DNA from 2 places in the Halomonas sp. JS92-SW72 genome. Region 2 is predicted to be linked to the other one. Evidence: predicted binding sites of a transcription regulator. Region 2 holds the regulator's gene; the other holds the start of a gene.
The links. Region 2 encodes sigma-54, which starts transcription at its own class of promoters, with help from an activator protein. Its sites were predicted from a motif close to TGGCACNNNNNTTGCTNT; they were not measured.

Region 1 (9,034 bases), 770 kb from region 2:
CTGGCCGAGATGATGGCATCGTTCGAGCTCGACCCGGCTCGGACGCCCATCGTCCAGGAGCGGGTGGCCGGCGATGGCTGGGGCGTTTCCTGCCTCTACTGGCAGGGCGAGCGTATCGCCTCCTTCACCCACCGCCGGCTGCAGGAGAAAGTCGCCACCGGCGGCACCAGTACCCTGCGGGTGAGCGCCGCCCATCCGACCATGGAGGCGGATGCCCATCGCCTGCTCGCGGGGCTCAAGTGGCACGGGCTGGCCATGCTCGAGTTCAAGCACGACCCGGCGACCGGACGCCATGCCTTCATCGAGGTCAACCCTCGGCTGTGGGGCTCCATCGACCTCTCGCTCAGCGCCGGGGTGAACTTCCCCTGGCTGCTCTACCTGGCCCAGACCCGCGGCCCGGCCGTCGCCCGGGCCCACTTCCGCCCCGCCCGGCAGGGAGTGGTGGCGCGCTGGCTGCTGGGCGACATCATCCGCCGCTTCGACATGGCGCGGCGCGGCCGGCTTGGCGCGGCCCTGCGCCTGGCCGATGGCGTCTCTGCCGACAGCTTCGACGACGCCAAGTGGGATGACCCCCTGGTGCTGGTCGGCGAGGGGCTCTACTACCTGGCCAAGGGGCTTCGGACCCACAGCATGAACCCGCTGGAAGCGGGAATGGTGCGCTGATATGGCCCTCCTCGACCACCGCCACCATGATCCCCTGTTCGCCTGGCACGGCGTCGGGCCAAGCCTCACCCAGCGCCTGGTGAAGCGGCTCTTTGACCTCGCGCTGGCGATGGCCCTGCTGGTGCCGCTGCTGCCGGTGATCCTGCTCACGGCCTGGGCGGCCCGCCTGGATACCGGTGCTTCCGGCTTCTTCCTGCAGCAGCGTATCGGGCGGGGGGGGCGACCGTTCCTGGTCGTCAAGATCCGCACCATGCGTCCGCTGCCGGGGACGACGGTGACTACCCTGGGGGACCCCCGCATCACCCGGCTGGGCGGTTGGCTGCGCCGTTCCAAGCTCGATGAGCTGCCGCAGCTATTCAACGTCCTGGCCGGGCAGATGAGCTTCGTGGGGCCGCGCCCCGACGTGCCGGGCTTCGCCGATGCCCTGGGGGAGGAGGGGCGGGTGATCCTCTCCGTCAGGCCGGGCATCACCGGCCCCGCCACCCTGAAGTACCGCGACGAGGAGACCCTGCTGGCCGGGGTGGCCGACCCCGAGCGCTTCAACCGCGAGGTGGTCTTCCCCGACAAGGTCAGACTCAACCGCGACTATGTACTGCACTGGTCCTTTACCCGGGACTTGGTGAGTTATTGTCAAATCCTGTGTACGGCAAGTCAGGCGGCAGTCCTGTCTGACTGATCGGTCCGATTGCTCATAAAAACACCCCGAAGGTTGGATTGGATGTCCAACTTTCGGGGTGCAGTTCAAGGCATCGGGGGTTTTGTGTGTATCGCCCTTGAACTCAGGCTGGCTTGGCAGCGTTAGACCGCGTCCTTGCCCGTTTCGCCGGTGCGGATGCGGATCACCTGCTCCAGCGGGGTGACGAAGATCTTGCCGTCGCCGATCTTGCCGGTGTTGGCCACGCTGGTGATGGCGTCGATCACCTTCTCGGCCATCTCGTCGTCCACGGCCACCTCCAGCTTCACCTTGGGCAGGAAGTCCACCACGTATTCGGCGCCGCGATAGAGCTCGGTGTGACCCTTCTGGCGACCGAACCCCTTCACCTCGGTCACGGTGATCCCCTGGACGCCGATCTCGGAGAGGGATTCCCTCACGTCGTCGAGCTTGAAGGGCTTGATGATGGCGGTCACCAGTTTCATGGTCGGACTCCTCGTCTGTTCGGTGCGGTGGCCGAGCCACCCGCTTGCGCCTGATCGCCCTCTAGCATACACCGCGGCGGGCGGGATGAAAAAAGGCCCCCGAAGGGGCCAGGTGGAGCATGCCGTTTCACTCGGTGAGCATGGCCATCACTTCTTGGCGACGCTGAACTCGGGGTAGGCCTCCAGGCCGCACTCGGCCAGGTCGACGCCCTCGTACTCCTCTTCCTCGCTGACGCGGATGCCCATCACCGCCTTGAGCACCACCCAGACGATCAGGCTGGCGACGAAGACCCAGGCGAAGATGCCGACGATGCCGAGCAGCTGGGCGCCGAAGGTGGCGTCGCTGTTGGAGAGCGGCACCACCAGCAGGCCCCAGATGCCCACCACGCCGTGGACGGAGATGGCACCCACCGGATCGTCGATCTTCAGCTTGTCCATGGCCACGATGGAGACCACCACGATGGCGCCGCCCACGGCACCAATCAGCGCCGCGCCCAGCGCGGAGGGGGCCAGCGGCTCGGCGGTGATGGCGACCAGGCCGGCCAGGGCGCCGTTGAGGGTCATGGTCAGGTCCGCCTTGCGGAACCACAGCTTGGCCAGGATCAGGGCGGCGATCACGCCACCGGCGGCCGCGGCGTTGGTGTTGACCAGCACCTGGGCGACGTTGTTGGCGGAGTCCACATCGGAGACCTTGAGCTCGGAGCCGCCGTTGAAGCCGAACCAGCCCATCCACAGGATGAAGGTACCCAGGGTCGCCAGCGGCAGGTTGGCACCGGGGATGGCGTAGATGCTGCCGTCCTTGCCGTACTTGCCCTTGCGGGGGCCGAGGATCAGCACGCCGGCGAGAGCCGCGGCGGCGCCTGCCATGTGCACGATGCCGGAGCCGGCGAAGTCGGAGAAGCCGGCGGCGTCGAGCCAGCCGCCGCCCCAGGTCCAGAAGCCGGAAACCGGGTAGATCACGGCGGTCATCACCACGGCGAAGGCCAGGAAGGCCCACAGCTTCATGCGCTCGGCCACGGCACCGGAAACGATGGACATGGCGGTGGCCACGAATACCACCTGGAAGAAGTAGTCGGCGCGCATGGAGTAGTAGGGGGCGTCATCGCCGCCGGCCAGCACCGCATCGACGCTGTTCTCGCCGCCCAGCAGGAAGCCCAGGTTGGGCAGGATGCCGCCCTCGGGGCTCGAGTACATGATGTAGTAGCCCACCAGCAGGTACATGGTGCAGGCGATGGCGAACAGCGCGATGTTCTTGGTGAGGATCTCGGCGGTGTTCTTGGAACGGACCAGGCCGGCCTCGAGCATCGAGAAGCCGGCGGCCATCCACATCACCAGCACGCCGCAGATCAGGAAGTAGAAGGTATCGAGCGCATAGCTCAGCTCTGTCAGTTCACTCATGGCAGTCTCTCCAGAGGCAGGAAACGATCAGACGGCGTCGGCACCGCGTTCACCGGTGCGGATGCGGATGACATCCTCGAGCGGGGTCACGAAGACCTTGCCGTCGCCGATCTTGCCGCTGTTGGCGGCGCCGCAGATGGCATCCAGGACGGTCTCCAGGCGGCTGTCGTCCACGGCGACCTCGACCTTGACCTTGGGCAGGAAGTCGACGACGTACTCGGCGCCGCGATAGAGCTCGGTGTGTCCCTTCTGGCGGCCGAAGCCCTTGACCTCGGTGACGGTGATGCCCTGGACGCCGTTGTCGGCCAGCGCCTCGCGGACGTCGTCCAGCTTGAATGGCTTGATGATGGCGGTGATGAGTTTCATCCCTTGTCTCCCCGGTTGCGTTGGGTATGGGCACGGCGGCCGCATGCCCTGCCACTGCGCCAAACGTGCCAATGCATGACAAATGCATGTAAAAACAGCCGGTTGGGTGGGGTTTGTGGCCGCGTGGCCGATCTCCCGGGGAAGGGGGGCAGGGCGGTTGCACCGTGCTGGTGCCGGGTCGTGGTGCAGGCGCGCCATCCTGGCGCATCGGCAGGGCATGCGTTCGCGGCGGGCCATGCGTATCCTGTAGCCGGCATTCCACACGTTCAGGAGAGACCCATGGTGAGCCATGACCGTATCAGCCGACTGGCCCAGCAGATCGGCGAGCGCCTGCAGGGCGCGTCCCAGGCGCCGGAGGAGGTGCAGAAGGGGATTCAGCAGGTGGTGCGCGGCGCCTTCGACCGCCTGGAGCTGGTCTCCCGGGAGGACTTCGACATCCTGATGGATGTGCTGCAGCGCACCCGCGCCCGCGTCGAGGCGCTGGAGCAGCAGGTGGCGGCGCTGGAGACGCTGCTCGAGGCGCGCACCGCCGAGGTGCCGGCGCCGCCGGCGGCGGCCCCCGAGGCTCCCGAGGCGGATGCCGGCGGTGGCGAAACCGGCCGCTGAGCCTGCCGGGCGCTCTGGCGTCTCCTGGGCTAGCCTGAGGGCAGGATTCCTGGCGAGGGAACGCCCATGACGCTGGCGATCGTCCATACCCGTGCGGGCCTCGGCCTCGAGGCCCCCGAGGTGCAGGTGGAGGTGCATCTGGCCAACGGCCTGCCGGGGATGACCCTGGTGGGGCTGCCCGAGGCGGCGGTGAAGGAGAGCCGCGAGCGGGTGCGCAGCGCCCTGGTCAACGCCGGCTTCGACTACCCCCTGCGCCGCATCACCCTCAACCTGGCGCCCGCCGACCTGCCCAAGGAGGGCGGTCGCTTCGACCTGCCCATCGCCCTGGGGCTGCTGTTGGCCTCGGGGCAGCTGCCCCCGGAGGCCCTGGCGGACATCGAGAGCGTCGGTGAGCTGGCCCTGGACGGTGGCCTGCGGCCGATCACCGGTGTGCTGCCCCTGGCCCTGGCCACCCGCCGTGCCAGGCGGCGGCTGATCGTGCCCCGGGCCAACGCCGAGGAGGCGGCGCTCGCCGGCGACCTCGAGGTGCTGCCCGCCGACCACCTGCTGGACGTGGTCGCCCACCTGCTGGGCCAGGCCCCCATCGCGCCGCACCGGCTGACACGCCCGCCGGAGGCGGCGACATCGCTGCCCGACCTCGCCGAGGTGCGCGGCCAGTACCAGGCGCGCCGCGCCCTGGAGGTGGCCGCCGCGGGGTCCCACAACCTGCTCTTCGCCGGCCCGCCCGGCACCGGCAAGACCATGCTGGCCAGCCGCCTGCCGGGCATCCTGCCGCCGCTGACCGAGGAGGAGGCGCTGGAGGTGGCGGCGGTGCGCTCGGTGAGCGGCCTGCCGCTGGCCGCCGAGTGGGGTCGCCGCCCCTTTCGGGCGCCGCACCATACCGCCAGCGCCGTGGCTCTGGTAGGCGGTGGCTCGAAGCCGCGACCCGGGGAGATCTCGCTGGCCCACCACGGGGTGCTGTTCCTCGACGAACTGCCGGAGTTCTCGCGCCACGTGCTGGAGGTGATGCGTGAGCCCATGGAGTCGGGCCAGATCCATATCGCCCGGGCCAGCCACCAGCGCCGCTTTCCGGCTCGCTTCCAACTGGTGGCGGCCATGAATCCCTGTCCCTGCGGTCACCTGGGGGATCCCCGCCAGACCTGCCACTGCACCGCGGCCCAGATCCAGCGCTACCAGGCGCGGCTCTCCGGACCGCTGCTCGATCGCATCGATCTTCAGGTGGAGGTGCCGGCGCTGCCGCCGGAGCAGCTCACGGCGGCCACGGCGGGGGAGTCATCGGCGATCGTCCGCCGGCGGGTGGTGGCCGCCCGGGAGCGGCAGCTGGCGCGGGGGGCGCTCAATGCCCACCTGGCGGGGCGGGAGCTGGAGGCGGCCTGCGACCTCGCCAGCGCCGACCGTGCCTGGCTGGCGCAGGTGCTGGAGCGGCTCAGGCTATCGGCGCGGGCCTACCATCGGGTGCTGCGGGTGGCGCTGACCCTGGCCGACCTGGCCGGCGAGCCGAAACCGGCCCGGGAGCAGCTGATCGAGGCGATCGGCTATCGGCAGCTGGATCGGCTGCTCAAGGGGTAGGGGGCTCGCCCCCTACAGCGCCGTGGCGTCCAGGGCGCCCTGCAGGCTCTCCTCCCACATCACCGAGTCGCCGCCGGGGCGGCGCAGCACCAGGGTCAGGCGGTAGGGCAAAAGCTCCCGGTCCGAGAGCCGCAGGCGCGGCCCGTCGGCCATCAGCCGGCTCTCCAGGCGCCACTGGTTCTCCCCACTCCCTTCTCCCATGCTGTCGCTCCAGTCGAGCACCTGGGGGCCGTCGCTCACCGCCAGCAGCGCCCGGGTGAGGCTCTCGCGGAAGCGCTCCTGGCCGATGCTGAGCTCCCCGTTCACCTCCGGGGTGGCCAGCAGCAGCACCTGGTCGGCGGGGGGCTTGGGCAGGGCGGAGGCCTCCATCACCCGGCCGGCGGCGCGTTCGCCGAGGTTGAGCAGCGCCTGACGCAGGGTCTCGGGGCGATCGGGAGCGGCGGCGCAGCCGGCCAGCAGCAGGGGGGCGAGGAGCAGGGGGGCGATCAGGAGGCGGCGGTGGGCAGTCATGGGCGGTCGGTCTCGCGGTGGGCGGCGGCGGGCGCCAGGTCGTCGATGAAGCGGTCCAGGGTGTCGAAGAGCGCCTGGCGGATCGGCTCGGCCTCGTTGACCAGGTGGTGGCGCGCCTCGGGGTGGCGGTGAATCTCGGCATTGGGGAACTTGCGCTCCAGCACGGCGAGGTTCCACTCCCAGTCCACCGTGAGGTCCTGCTCCCCCTGCAGGATCAGGGTCTTCACCGGCGTGGGGGGCAGGGCGAGCAGCCGCGGCATCCAGCGGCGCATGGCGCTGACCCAGCCGATGGCGACGCGATCGGCCTGCAGCGGGTCGCCCTCGCGCAGGAAGGCGGCGAAGTCGGTGTCGGTGGAGTTGGCGCGGAACCTGCGCGGGATGGAGCGCACGAAGGGACCCACCAGCAGGTGCAGCCAGCTGGACTGGTTCCAGCCCCAGGGGCGTACCAGCGGGGCCAGCAGGGCCAGGCCGGCCCAGTGGCCGTCGTCGCCGCGGGTCAGGGCGTCGGTGGCCAGTATCGCCGCGCCGGTGCTCTGTCCCACGCCGATCCAGGGGCGCGGGGCGAGCCCCTCCGCCTCCAGGTGCTGCTGCAGGGCGTGGAGGCAGCCCCCGTAGTCGTCGAAGTCATCGATGGAGGCCCGCGGCCCGCTGGAGAGCCCGTGGCCAGGCAGGTCCCACAGGACCACGCGCCAGCGGCGTTCCAGCAGGCGCTCCAGCAGGTGGCGGTAGAGCCCCAGGTGGTCGAAGTAGCCATGCACCACGAAGGCGGTGCCGACCGGGTCGTCGGGGCTCCACACCTGGGTCCAGAGCCGGAAGTTCCGGGCGTCCACATAGCCCACGTAGAGCCCCACGTGCTCGGCCAGCAGTGGGGCCAGGCCGTAGTGGCCGAGGTAGCGCTCCAGGTGATCGTCGCCGGGGACCGGCTCGGCGGGGGTGACCAGCCGAACCGGGCCCAGCGCCTGCAGTGGGGTGAAGTCGCTCATCGAATCCTCCGCGGCGCACGACCATGCCGGCCCGGGGCTTGGACCGACACCATGGAAAGCGGGCAAGCTGTGCGGGCCTGCCTTATCTTTTGGTCTAGCTGAGCGCGATCCCGGCGCTTTGCGGGTTTACACATGGAAGTATTTTCCACAAAATCACGGGCACAGCAGTCACTCCACCCCTGTCCCGGCAGACTGGCACGCGACCCGCCGGCTGCCAAGCACGAGGAGATCCAACATGACCCAACGTGTCACTCGCCATCGCCTTCAGGTGGCCGCCGAGCTGGACCGCTTCATCAGCGAGCAGGCGCTCCCGGGCACCGGCGTCGATGCCGAGGCGTTCTGGGCCGGCGTCGATGCCCTCTTCCATGATCTGACCCCGAAGAACCGCGAACTGCTCGCCGAACGCGATCGCCTGCAGGAGCAGCTCGACGCCTGGCACCGCGAGAACCCCGGCCCGGTGGGTGACATGGCCGCCTATCGCGCCTTCCTCAAGGAGATCGGCTACCTGGCCGAGGCCCCCGCCAAGGTCGCGGTGACCACCGCCAACGTGGATCGCGAGATCGCCGTCCAGGCCGGCCCGCAGCTGGTGGTGCCGGTGAGCAACGCCCGCTATGCGCTGAATGCCGCCAACGCGCGCTGGGGCAGCCTCTATGACGCCCTCTACGGCACCGACGCCATCTCCGAGGAGGACGGCGCCGAGAAGGGCACGAGCTTCAACCCCAAGCGCGGCGAGAAGGTGATCGCCTATGCCCGCGGCGTTCTGGACCGCGCCGCGCCGCTGGCCACCGGCTCCCACCGCGACGCCGTCAAGTACGCACTGCGTGATGGCCACCTGGTGATCACCCTGGAGGGCGGCCGCGAGACCGGCCTCAAGGAGCCTGGCAAGTTGGTGGGCTACACCGGCGAGGCGGCGACCCCCGAGTCGGTGCTGCTGGTCAATCACGGCATGCACCTGGAGATCCAGATCGACCCGAGCCACCCGATCGGCAAGACCGACCCGGCCGGGGTCAAGGACGTGGTCGTCGAGGCGGCGCTGACCACCATCATGGACTGCGAGGACTCCGTGGCCGCGGTGGACGCCGAGGACAAGGTGGGCGTCTATGCCAACTGGCTGGGCCTGATGAAGGGCGACCTGGAGGAGCAGGTGGAGAAGGGCGGCAAGACCATCACCCGCCGCCTGCACGCCGACCGCACCTTCACCACCCCCGACGGCGGCAGCCTGACCCTGCCCGGCCGCTCGCTGATGTTCGTGCGCAACGTCGGCCACCTGATGACCAACCCGGCGGTGCTCGACGCCGAGGGCAACGAGCTGCCCGAGGGCATCCTCGACGGCATCGTGACCGGCCTGATCGCCCTGCACGACCTCAAGAAGGGCGAGGGTGAGCCGCGCAACTCCCGCGAAGGCTCCATGTACATCGTCAAGCCCAAGATGCACGGCCCGAAGGAGGTTGCCTTCTCCAACGAGCTGTTCGGCCGCGTCGAGGACCTGCTGGGCATGTCCCGCGACACCCTCAAGATGGGCATCATGGACGAGGAGCGCCGCACCACGGTGAACCTCAAGGCGTGTATCGCCGAGGCCGCCTCCCGCGTGGTCTTCATCAACACCGGCTTCCTCGACCGCACCGGCGACGAGATGCACACCGCCATGGAAGCGGGCCCGATGATCCGCAAGGGCGACATGAAGGGCGCCGCCTGGATCCAGGCCTACGAGAAGAACAACGTCCAGGTCGGCCTGGCCTGCGGCCTGCGCGGCCGCGCCCAGATCGGCAAGGGCATGTGGGCCATGCCGGACCTGATGGCCG
Region 2 (9,034 bases):
AAGGGGGCGCAAAGCGGTACCGCTGGGGTCAGTCGCTCATCATGTTGGACAGGAACTGCTGGATGAGTTCTTCCAGCACCACGGCCGACTGGGTGTCGCGAATGGTGTCGCCGTCGGAGAGGGTCTCGGGGTCCCCGCCCACGCTGAGCCCGATGTACTGCTCGCCGAGCAGCCCCGCGGTGAGAATCGCCGCGGTGGTATCGCGGGAGAGCCTGTCCTCCAGGTCGCCGTTGAGCTCGAGGATCACCCGGGCATCGTACCAGTCGGTGTCGAGCTCGATGGCCGAGACCCTTCCTACGGTGACGCCGGCCATGGTGACCCGCGCCCGCGGCTTGAGGCCGCCGATATTGGCGAAGTTGGCCTCCAGGCGGAAGGTGTCGCCGGGCGCCTGGAAGGTCAGCCCGCTGACCCGCAGGCCGAGGAATACCAGGCCGAGGATGCCGGCGAGCATGAACAGGCCCACCCCCAGCTCCATCATCTTGCTGCGTTTCATCGTTTCTCTCCGAACATCAGGCTTGCGGGGCGTCTCTTCCTGTCGGGCATCCGCTCAGGAGAGGCCACCGAACATCACCGCGGTCAGCACGAAATCGAGGCCGAGGACCGCCAGCGACGAGTAGACCACCGTGCGGGTGGTGGCCCGGGAGATTCCCTCCGAGGTGGGCACCAGGTCGTAGCCCTGGAACACCGCGATCCAGGTCACCACCACCGCGAACACCAGGCTCTTGACCATGCCGTTGCCCACGTCACCGATGAACTCGACGCTGGACTGCATGTTGCCCCAGTAGGAGCCCTCGAAGACGCCGAGCCACTCCACGCCCACCAGGTAGCCGCCGTAGATCCCCACCACGCTGAAGCCGATGGTGAGCAGCGGCAGGGCCACGAACCCCGCCCACAGCCGCGGGGCCACCACCCGGCGCAGCGGGTCGACGCCGATCATCTCCATGCTGGTGAGCTGCTCGGTGGCCTTCATCAGGCCGATCTCGGCGGTCAGCGCCGAGCCGGCGCGGCCGGCGAACAGCAGCGCGGCCACCACCGGCGCCAGCTCGCGCAGCAGCGACAGCGCCACCATCTGGCCCAGCGCCTGTTCGGCGCCGAAGTCCACCAGAATGGTGTAGCCCTGCAGCGCCAGCACCATGCCGATGAAGAGCCCGGAGACCAGCACGATGGCCAGCGACAGCACCCCCACGAAGTGCATCTGGCGCAGCCACAGGTGCCAGCCCTCGCGGCTGGGCACGCCCACCGCCGACTGGGCCACGAAGATGCCGGCTCGGCCCAGCGACTCGAGAAGCTCGCAGCCGCGCCGGCCGAGGCTGGTGATCCGCCCGATCATCGCCGCCCTCCCGCATTGAGGATATCGGTAAAGAAGTCCACCGCCGGATAGTGGAAGGGCACCGGGCCGTCGGGCTCGCCATGGACGAACTGGCTCACCCGGGGGTCCTGGTCCACGTCGAGCCCCTCGGGGGTGCCGTGGGCCATTACCTGGCCGTCGGCGATCACATAGACGTAGTCGGCGATGGTCAGGGTCTCCTTGATGTCGTGGGAGACCACGATGGAGGTGAGCCCCAGCGCCTCGTTGAGGCGCTTGATCAGCTGCACCAGCACGCCCATGGAGATGGGATCCTGGCCGACGAAGGGCTCGTCGTAGAGGATCAGCTCGGGGTCCAGGGCCATCGCCCGGGCCAGCGCCACCCGGCGTGCCATGCCGCCGGAGAGCTCCGCCGGCATCAGCTCGCGGGCGCCGCGCAGCCCCACCGCCTCGAGCTTCATCAGCACCAGGTCACGAATCATCGCATGGGGCAGGTCGGTGTGAACGCGCAGCGGGAAGGCGACGTTCTCGAACACGCTGAGGTCCGAGAAGAGCGCCCCGCTCTGGAACAGCATGCCCATGCGCCGGCGCATGGCGAACAGCGCCCGGCGCGACTGGCGATGCACGTCCTCGCCGTCGATCAGCACGCGGCCGGCGTCGGGGGCCAGCTGGCCGCCGATCAGCTTGAGCAGCGTGGTCTTGCCGGTGCCGCTGGGACCCATGATGGCGGTAATCCTGCCCCGCGGGATGACGAGATCGACGCCGCGAAAGATCTCCTTGTCACCCCGCGAGAAATGCAGACCCTCCACCACCACGAAGGGAGTGTCACTCATCGGCTCGTCAACTCTTCCGGAACCCTGGGGATAATTATCGAACATCGTATCCTAACTGCCCGGGCCGGCGCCAGCGAGACGCTCTTCGCCCCTCCCCCGGCGCCTTGCACTCCCCGTGGCCAGCGCGTTTAATGCGCCCTTCCCGCTTCATCCGCCAAGGACACCCCATGCTGGTACCGCTGATCGTCGTGCTGCTGGGCCTCGCCGCCCTGCTGTGGAGCGCCGACCGCTTCGTGGGGGCGGCGGCGGCCACCGCCCACCGGGCCGGCATGAGCACCCTGCTGGTGGGCATGACGGTGGTGGCGCTGGGCACCTCGGCGCCGGAGATGGTGGTCTCGGTGGTGGCCAGCCTGGACGGCATCCCCGACCTGGCCACGGGCAACGCCCTGGGCTCCAACATCGCCAACATCGGCCTGGTGCTGGGGATCACCGCCCTGATCGTGCCGATCCCGGTGCGTTTCTCTCTGGTGCGCCGCGAGCTGCCGCTGCTGCTGGGTGCCACGGGCCTGGCCGGCTACGCCCTGGCCAATGGCATCCTCGGCCGCTTCGACGCTCTCTTCCTGCTACTGCTGCTGGTCTTCAGCCTGTGGTGGCTGTTCCGCGCCGACACCCCGGACGCCCCCCACCCTGACGCCGGCGAGATCCCGGACATGGCCCTGCCCCGGGCGCTGGCCTGGCTGGCGGCGACCCTGCTGGTGCTGGCCGCGGGCTCCCGCGCCGTGGTGTGGGGCGCCAGCGAGCTGGCCCGCGGCCTGGGGGTGAGCGAGCTGGCCATCGGACTGACCGTGGTGGCCATCGGCACCAGCCTGCCGGAACTGGCCGCCTGCGTGGCCAGCGCCCTCAAGCGCCACCACGACATCGCCATCGGCAACGTGATCGGCTCCAACCTCTTCAACCTGCTCATCGTGCTGCCGATTCCCGGCCTGCTGGCCCCCGGCCCCAGCGATCCCGCCGCCGCGGGCCGCGACTACCCGGTGATGCTGGCGCTGACCCTGGCGCTCGGCATGCTGCTGCTGTGGCAGCGTCGCGGCCGAGTCGGCCGCCTCCCCGGAGCCCTGCTGGCGGCCACCTACCTGGGCTACCTGGCCTGGGTCGGCGTGGCCAGCCTCGCCGCTGCCCCTTGAGTGAACCCGCGCAACAGGCAACAATCATCGCCATGACCCAACAGACCCCCCAGGCCCCGCACACCTCATCGCTGCGCGACAGCGCCCGGCGCACCCTGCGCCTCGAGCAGCAGGCCATCGGTGCGCTCATCGCCCGCCTCGACGCCGACTTCGACCGCGCCTGCCAGCTGATCCTCGCCTGCCGCGGCCGGGTGGTGGTCACCGGCATGGGCAAGTCCGGCCATATCGCTGGCAAGATCGCCGCCACCCTGGCCAGTACCGGCACCCCCGCCTTCTTCGTGCACCCCGGCGAGGCCAGCCACGGCGACCTCGGCATGATCACCCCGGGGGACGTGGTGCTGGCGCTCTCCAACTCCGGCGAGACCGCCGAGGTGACCGCCCTGCTGCCGCTGCTCAAGCGCATGGGCGTGCCCCTGGTCAGCATGACCGGCCGCCCCGCCTCGACCCTGGCCCGCCACGCCGAGGCCCACCTCGATGCCGGCGTGGAACGCGAGGCCTGCCCGCTGGACCTGGCGCCCACCGCCTCCACCACCGCCGCCCTGGCGCTGGGCGATGCCCTGGCGGTGGCGCTGCTGGAGTCTCGCGGCTTCACCGCCGAGGAGTTCGCCCTCTCCCACCCCGGCGGCAGCCTCGGCAAGCGGCTGCTGCTGCGCGTGGCCGACCTGATGCACGACGGCCCCCGGCTGCCCATCGTGCCGCTGGGCAGCCCGCTGCGCGACGCCCTGCTGGAGATCACCCGTCAGGGGCTCGGCTTCACCTGCGTGGTGGACGAGCAGGGCCGGCTGGCCGGCGTCTACACCGACGGCGACCTGCGCCGCACCCTCGACCAGCATAGCGACCTCTCCGGCCTGACCGTCGACGCGGTGATGACCCGGCCCGGCAAGCGAGTGGCACCGGAGATGCTGGCCGCCGAGGCGGTGAAGCTGATGGAGGACCATCGCATCTCCGCCCTGGCGGTGGTCGACGACGACGACCGGCCGGTCGGCGCCCTGCACATGCACGACCTGCTCGCCAGCGGCGTGATCTGACCCCCACCCACCGAACCGGAGCTCCCATGCCCCACACCCTCCCGCTGCAAGACCCCCGCCTGGTGGACCGCCTGCGCCGCATTCGCCTGCTGGCCCTGGACGTCGATGGCGTGCTCACCGACGGCCAGCTCTACTTCCAGGCCGACGGCATCGAGATCAAGGCGTTCAACGTGCAGGACGGCCACGGCCTCAAGCTGCTCAAGCGAGCCGGCATCGAGGTGGCGCTGATCACCGGCCGCGACTCCCCGACGGTGAGCCGCCGCGCCGCGGCGCTGGGCATCCCGCACGTCTTCCAGGGGGTGGAGAAGAAGCTGCCGGTGCTGCGCGACCTCTGCGCCCGCCTCGGCCTCGAGTTCGATCAGGTCGCCTACTGCGGCGACGACATGCCCGACGTGGGCGCCATTCGCCGCGCCGGGGTGGGCATCAGCGTGCCCAACGCCCCGGAGTACATCCAGAAGCACGCCGACTGGGTCACCGTGAAGGGGGGCGGTCAGGGCGCCGCCCGCGAGATCGCCGACACCCTGCTCAGGGCCCAGGGCCACTGGGACGCCGTGATCGACACCTACCTGCACGGGGCCGGCTGAGCCCATGGCCCTGCCACGGCCGTCGTTTCGGGTCTGGCTCTTCCTGCTGCTGGTGGCGCTGGGGGGCATGCTGGTGCTGCTCGACTCGCGCAGCGTCAGGGAGCCCGGCGCGGTCCCGCGGGACGAAGCCGGCGAGCCGGACTTCTACCTGGAGGGGGCGCGACTGACCCGCTTCGACGGCGAGGGGCGAGCCCATCAGCGCATCGAGACGCCACGCCTGGTGCACACGCCCCACGACGACGTCACCCGCCTCGAGACCCCCGACGCACGGCTCTACGACAACGCAGGCAGAGTGTGGCTGGCCGAGGCCGACAGCGGCGTGCTGGGTCCCGGCGGCAACCCGCTCACCCTCTCCGGCAGCGCCCGACTCCACGCCCCCGAGGAGCGCTGGCAGCTCGACACCGAGGTGCTCCACTACGACGCCGAGAGCGGCCACGCCTGGAGCGACACCCCGGCCCTGCTCCAGCAGCCCCCCCAACGCATGAGCGGCGAGCGCTTCGACGCCTGGCTCCATGACAACCGTGCCCGACTGACCGACAATGTGCGCGGCCACCATCCGCCCGAGACCCGAGAGGACCCCCAGCCATGAAGCGAACCTCCGCCCTGCTGCTCTGCCTGCTGCTGCCGCTGGTCGCCGCGCCGACCCTGGCCCAGGGCCGCGATGCCGAGGCCCCCATCGAGGTGGAGGCCGACCGGCTCGACCTGGACGACCGCGCCGGCACCGCCGTCTATACCGGCGAGGTGGATATCCGCCAGGGCAGCATGCGCCTGACCGGCGAGCGGGTGGAGATCCAGCGCAACGCCCAGGGCCAGCTCTCCCGCGCCATCGCCACCGGCGAGCGCGCCTATCTGGAGCAGCAGCCCGATCCCGCAGAGCCCATGGTGCGTGGCTGGGGCCGCACCATCATCTACCACGTGGCCGAGCGGCGCATGGAACTGATCGACCGCGCCGAGCTGCACCAGGGCGGTGACACCTTCGACGGCGGCTACCTGGAGTACTTCCTCGACCGCCGCGTGGTCCAGGCCCGCAGCGAGGGCGAGGGCGTCGAAGGGCGCCAGCGCATCCGCATGACCCTTCAGCCCGAGCAGTAAGGCCGCCCATGAAGACCCTCCATGCCCGCCACCTGGCCAAGAGCTACAAGCGTCGCCGCGTGGTCCAGGACATCAGCCTGGCCATCCGCCAGGGCAGCATCGTCGGCCTGCTCGGCCCCAACGGCGCCGGCAAGACCACCTCCTTCTACATGATCGTGGGGCTGGTGCGCGCCGATGCCGGCGAGGTGGCCATCGACGACCTGGACCTGTCCCGGGCCGCCATGCACCAGCGCGCCAGGGCCGGCATCGGCTACCTGCCCCAGGAGGCGTCGATCTTCCGCAAGCTGTCGGTGGCCGACAACATCATGGCGATCCTCGAGACCCGCAAGGATCTCGACCGCGAGGGGCGCCGCGCCCGCCTCGAGCAGCTGCTCGGGGAGTTTCACGTGACCCATATCCGCGACAACCTCGGCATGAGCCTCTCCGGCGGCGAGCGACGGCGGGTGGAAATCGCCCGGGCTCTGGCCACGGAGCCCGCCTTCATCCTGCTCGACGAGCCCTTCGCCGGCGTCGACCCCATCTCGGTGGGCGAGATCAAGGGGGTCATCCGCCAGCTCAAGGCCCGCGGCATCGGCGTGCTGATCACCGACCACAACGTGCGCGAGACCCTGGATATCTGCGACACCGCCTACATCGTCGGTGACGGCAAGATCATCGCCGAGGGCAACGCCGAGGCGATCCTCGCCAACCAGCGGGTGCGCGAGGTCTACCTGGGCGAAGATTTCCGGCTCTGAGCACAATCCTCTGATATGTCTGTCGTTATTCGATGACGGCATGGTGATTGCGGGTGGCACAGAAGTTGCTTAACAAGCGCTTGCATGCCCGCGTCGGCCGCGCTAGGGTGAGGCCTTACGGCCACTTCCCGGCACAAGAGGGCAGACGATCACGATGGCCATGAAAGCCTCCCTTCAGCTCCGCGTCGGCACGCAGCTGACCATGACGCCCCAGCTGCAGCAGGCCATTGCCTTGCTGCAGCTCTCCACCCTCGACCTGCGCCAGGAGATCCAGCAGGCGCTGGAGTCCAACCCCATGCTGGAGCTCGATGAGGGCTTCGGCGAGCAGACGGTGAGCGAGGCCCCCGAGGACGACTGGGCCAGCGAGATTCCCGACGAACTCAGCACCGACAGCGACTGGTCGGACACCTACCAGGACCTGGGGGCGCCGGCCGGCGGCGAGGGCCCCGATTTCGAGCGCGAGGCGAGCGCACAGAGCCTGCAGGGCCACCTGGCCTGGCAACTGGCGATGACCGACCTCGACCCCCGCGAGCAGCAGATCGCCGAGAGCCTGATCGATGCCGTGGACAGCGCGGGCTACCTGGCGCAACCCCTCGACGAGATCCGCGACGGCCTCAAGTCCCAGGGGCTCGGCGGCTTGCGCAGCGCCGAGGTGGAGCAGGTGCTGCTGCGCCTGCAGCAGTTCGAGCCCACCGGCGTCTTCGCCCGGGACCTGCGCGAGTGCCTGATGCTGCAGCTCGCCGCCCTGCCCGACGACACCCCGCTGCTACCCCAGGCGCGCCGCCTGGTGCGCCAGTTCCTCGAGGCCCTGGCCGGCGACGACCGCCGCCTGCTCAAGCGCCGCCTCGGCCTCGACGACGACGCCCTGGAAACGGCCATCGCCCTGGTCCGCTCCCTGGACCCGCGCCCCGGCAGCGCCTACGCCAGCCTCGAGAACGACTACGTGATCCCCGACCTGGTGGCACGCCAGGACAGCCGCGGCTGGCACGTGGAGCTCAACCAGGAGGCGCTGCCCCGTCTGCGCATCCAGCCCGACTACGCGGCGCTGATCCGCCGCGCCGACAAGAGCCAGGACAACCAGTTCCTCAAGGACCACCTGCAGGAGGCGCGCTGGCTGATGAAGAGCCTCTCCAGCCGCAATGACACCCTGCTGCGGGTGGGCCGCGAGATCATGGCCCGCCAGCTCGACTTCCTGGAGCAGGGCGAGGAGGCGATGAAGCCGCTGATCCTGGCCGATATCGCCCAGGCCGTGGAGATGCACGAATCGACCATCTCCCGGGTCACCACCCAGAAATACATCCACACCCCCCGAGGGGTGTTCGAGCTGAAGTACTTCTTCTCCAGCCAGGTGGGCGGCAACGGCGAGGGCGACGCCCACTCCAGCACCGCCATCCGCGCGCGGCTCCGCAAGCTGATCCAGGAGGAGCCGCCGCGCAAGCCGCTCTCCGACAGCAAGCTGGTGGCCCTGCTCGAGGAGGCCGGCATCCAGGTGGCCCGCCGGACCGTAGCGAAGTACCGCGAGGCGATGGGCATCCCCTCCTCCAGCGAGCGCAAGCGGCTGAGATGATGCCAGCGCGGCACCGACCCCATCTCCCAGCATGCCCCGGAACGCCGGCTGCGTCGCGTGCCAACCGCCACCCGCCCGCGCTTCGCTGACCTGCATCAGGCCCGCCGCGGCGGCGGCAGACCGGGGGGTATGCAAGGCAGGAAAAAGGGTTACAATCGACCCACAACCAACGAGCAAGGAGCGTGTCATGCAAGTCAATATCACCGGCCATCATGTGGAACTGACCGATGCCCTGCGTGGCTATGTGGACGAGAAGCTGGCTCGCGTGGAGCGCCACTACGACAACATCACCAACGTGCAGGTGACCCTGTCCGTGGAGAAGGAGCGCCAGCACGCCGCCTGCACCCTGCATGCCGCCGGCGCCGACCTGCATGCCGAAGCCCAGGACGGTGACATGTACGCCGCCATCGACGCTCTGGCCGACAAGCTGGATCGCCAGCTGGTCAAGCACAAGGAGAAGGCCCAGGCCCGCGCCCAGGGCGCCGGCGCTCGCTGAGCCCATCATGTCACTGGAAGCCATCCTGCCCCCGGAGCGCACCCTGTTCGGCGTACCCGGGGGCAGCAAGAAACGGGTGCTGGAGTTCTTCAGCACCTTCATCGCACAGAATACGCCAAGCCTCGACAGCCAGGAGGTGTTCAGCCGGCTGATCGGGCGCGAGCGCCTGGGCAGCACCGGCATCGGCAACGGGGTGGCCATCCCCCACGCCAGAAGCCCTCACTGCAAGGCCCCCATCGCCGGCTTCCTGAAGCTGGCCGAGCCGGTGGA

Region 1: a site for sigma-54 is predicted at 3,618-3,635, ahead of D1793_RS18340 (P-II family nitrogen regulator). Genes of this name have one in related genera too.

What each region holds. Positions count from the first base shown of each region.
Region 1 is NZ_CP032147.1:3,879,958-3,888,991, forward strand. Features, by position in the region: gene D1793_RS18320 (ATP-grasp domain-containing protein) at 1-663, shown strand, start outside; gene D1793_RS18325 (sugar transferase) at 665-1,339, shown strand; gene glnK (P-II family nitrogen regulator) at 1,462-1,800, opposite strand; gene D1793_RS18335 (ammonium transporter) at 1,948-3,198, opposite strand; gene D1793_RS18340 (P-II family nitrogen regulator) at 3,226-3,564, opposite strand; gene D1793_RS18345 (accessory factor UbiK family protein) at 3,844-4,170, shown strand; gene D1793_RS18350 (YifB family Mg chelatase-like AAA ATPase) at 4,237-5,739, shown strand; gene D1793_RS18355 (hypothetical protein) at 5,752-6,249, opposite strand; gene D1793_RS18360 (alpha/beta hydrolase) at 6,246-7,232, opposite strand; gene D1793_RS18365 (malate synthase G) at 7,468-9,034, shown strand, end outside.
Region 2 is NZ_CP032147.1:587,843-596,876, reverse strand. Features, by position in the region: gene mlaD (outer membrane lipid asymmetry maintenance protein MlaD) at 29-493, opposite strand; gene mlaE (lipid asymmetry maintenance ABC transporter permease subunit MlaE) at 548-1,330, opposite strand; gene D1793_RS02820 (ATP-binding cassette domain-containing protein) at 1,327-2,139, opposite strand; gene D1793_RS02815 (calcium/sodium antiporter) at 2,307-3,263, shown strand; gene D1793_RS02810 (KpsF/GutQ family sugar-phosphate isomerase) at 3,296-4,291, shown strand; gene D1793_RS02805 (HAD-IIIA family hydrolase) at 4,318-4,875, shown strand; gene lptC (LPS export ABC transporter periplasmic protein LptC) at 4,880-5,464, shown strand; gene lptA (lipopolysaccharide transport periplasmic protein LptA) at 5,461-5,967, shown strand; gene lptB (LPS export ABC transporter ATP-binding protein) at 5,976-6,701, shown strand; gene D1793_RS02785 (RNA polymerase factor sigma-54) at 6,856-8,268, shown strand; gene raiA (ribosome-associated translation inhibitor RaiA) at 8,456-8,764, shown strand; gene ptsN (PTS IIA-like nitrogen regulatory protein PtsN) at 8,772-9,034, shown strand, end outside.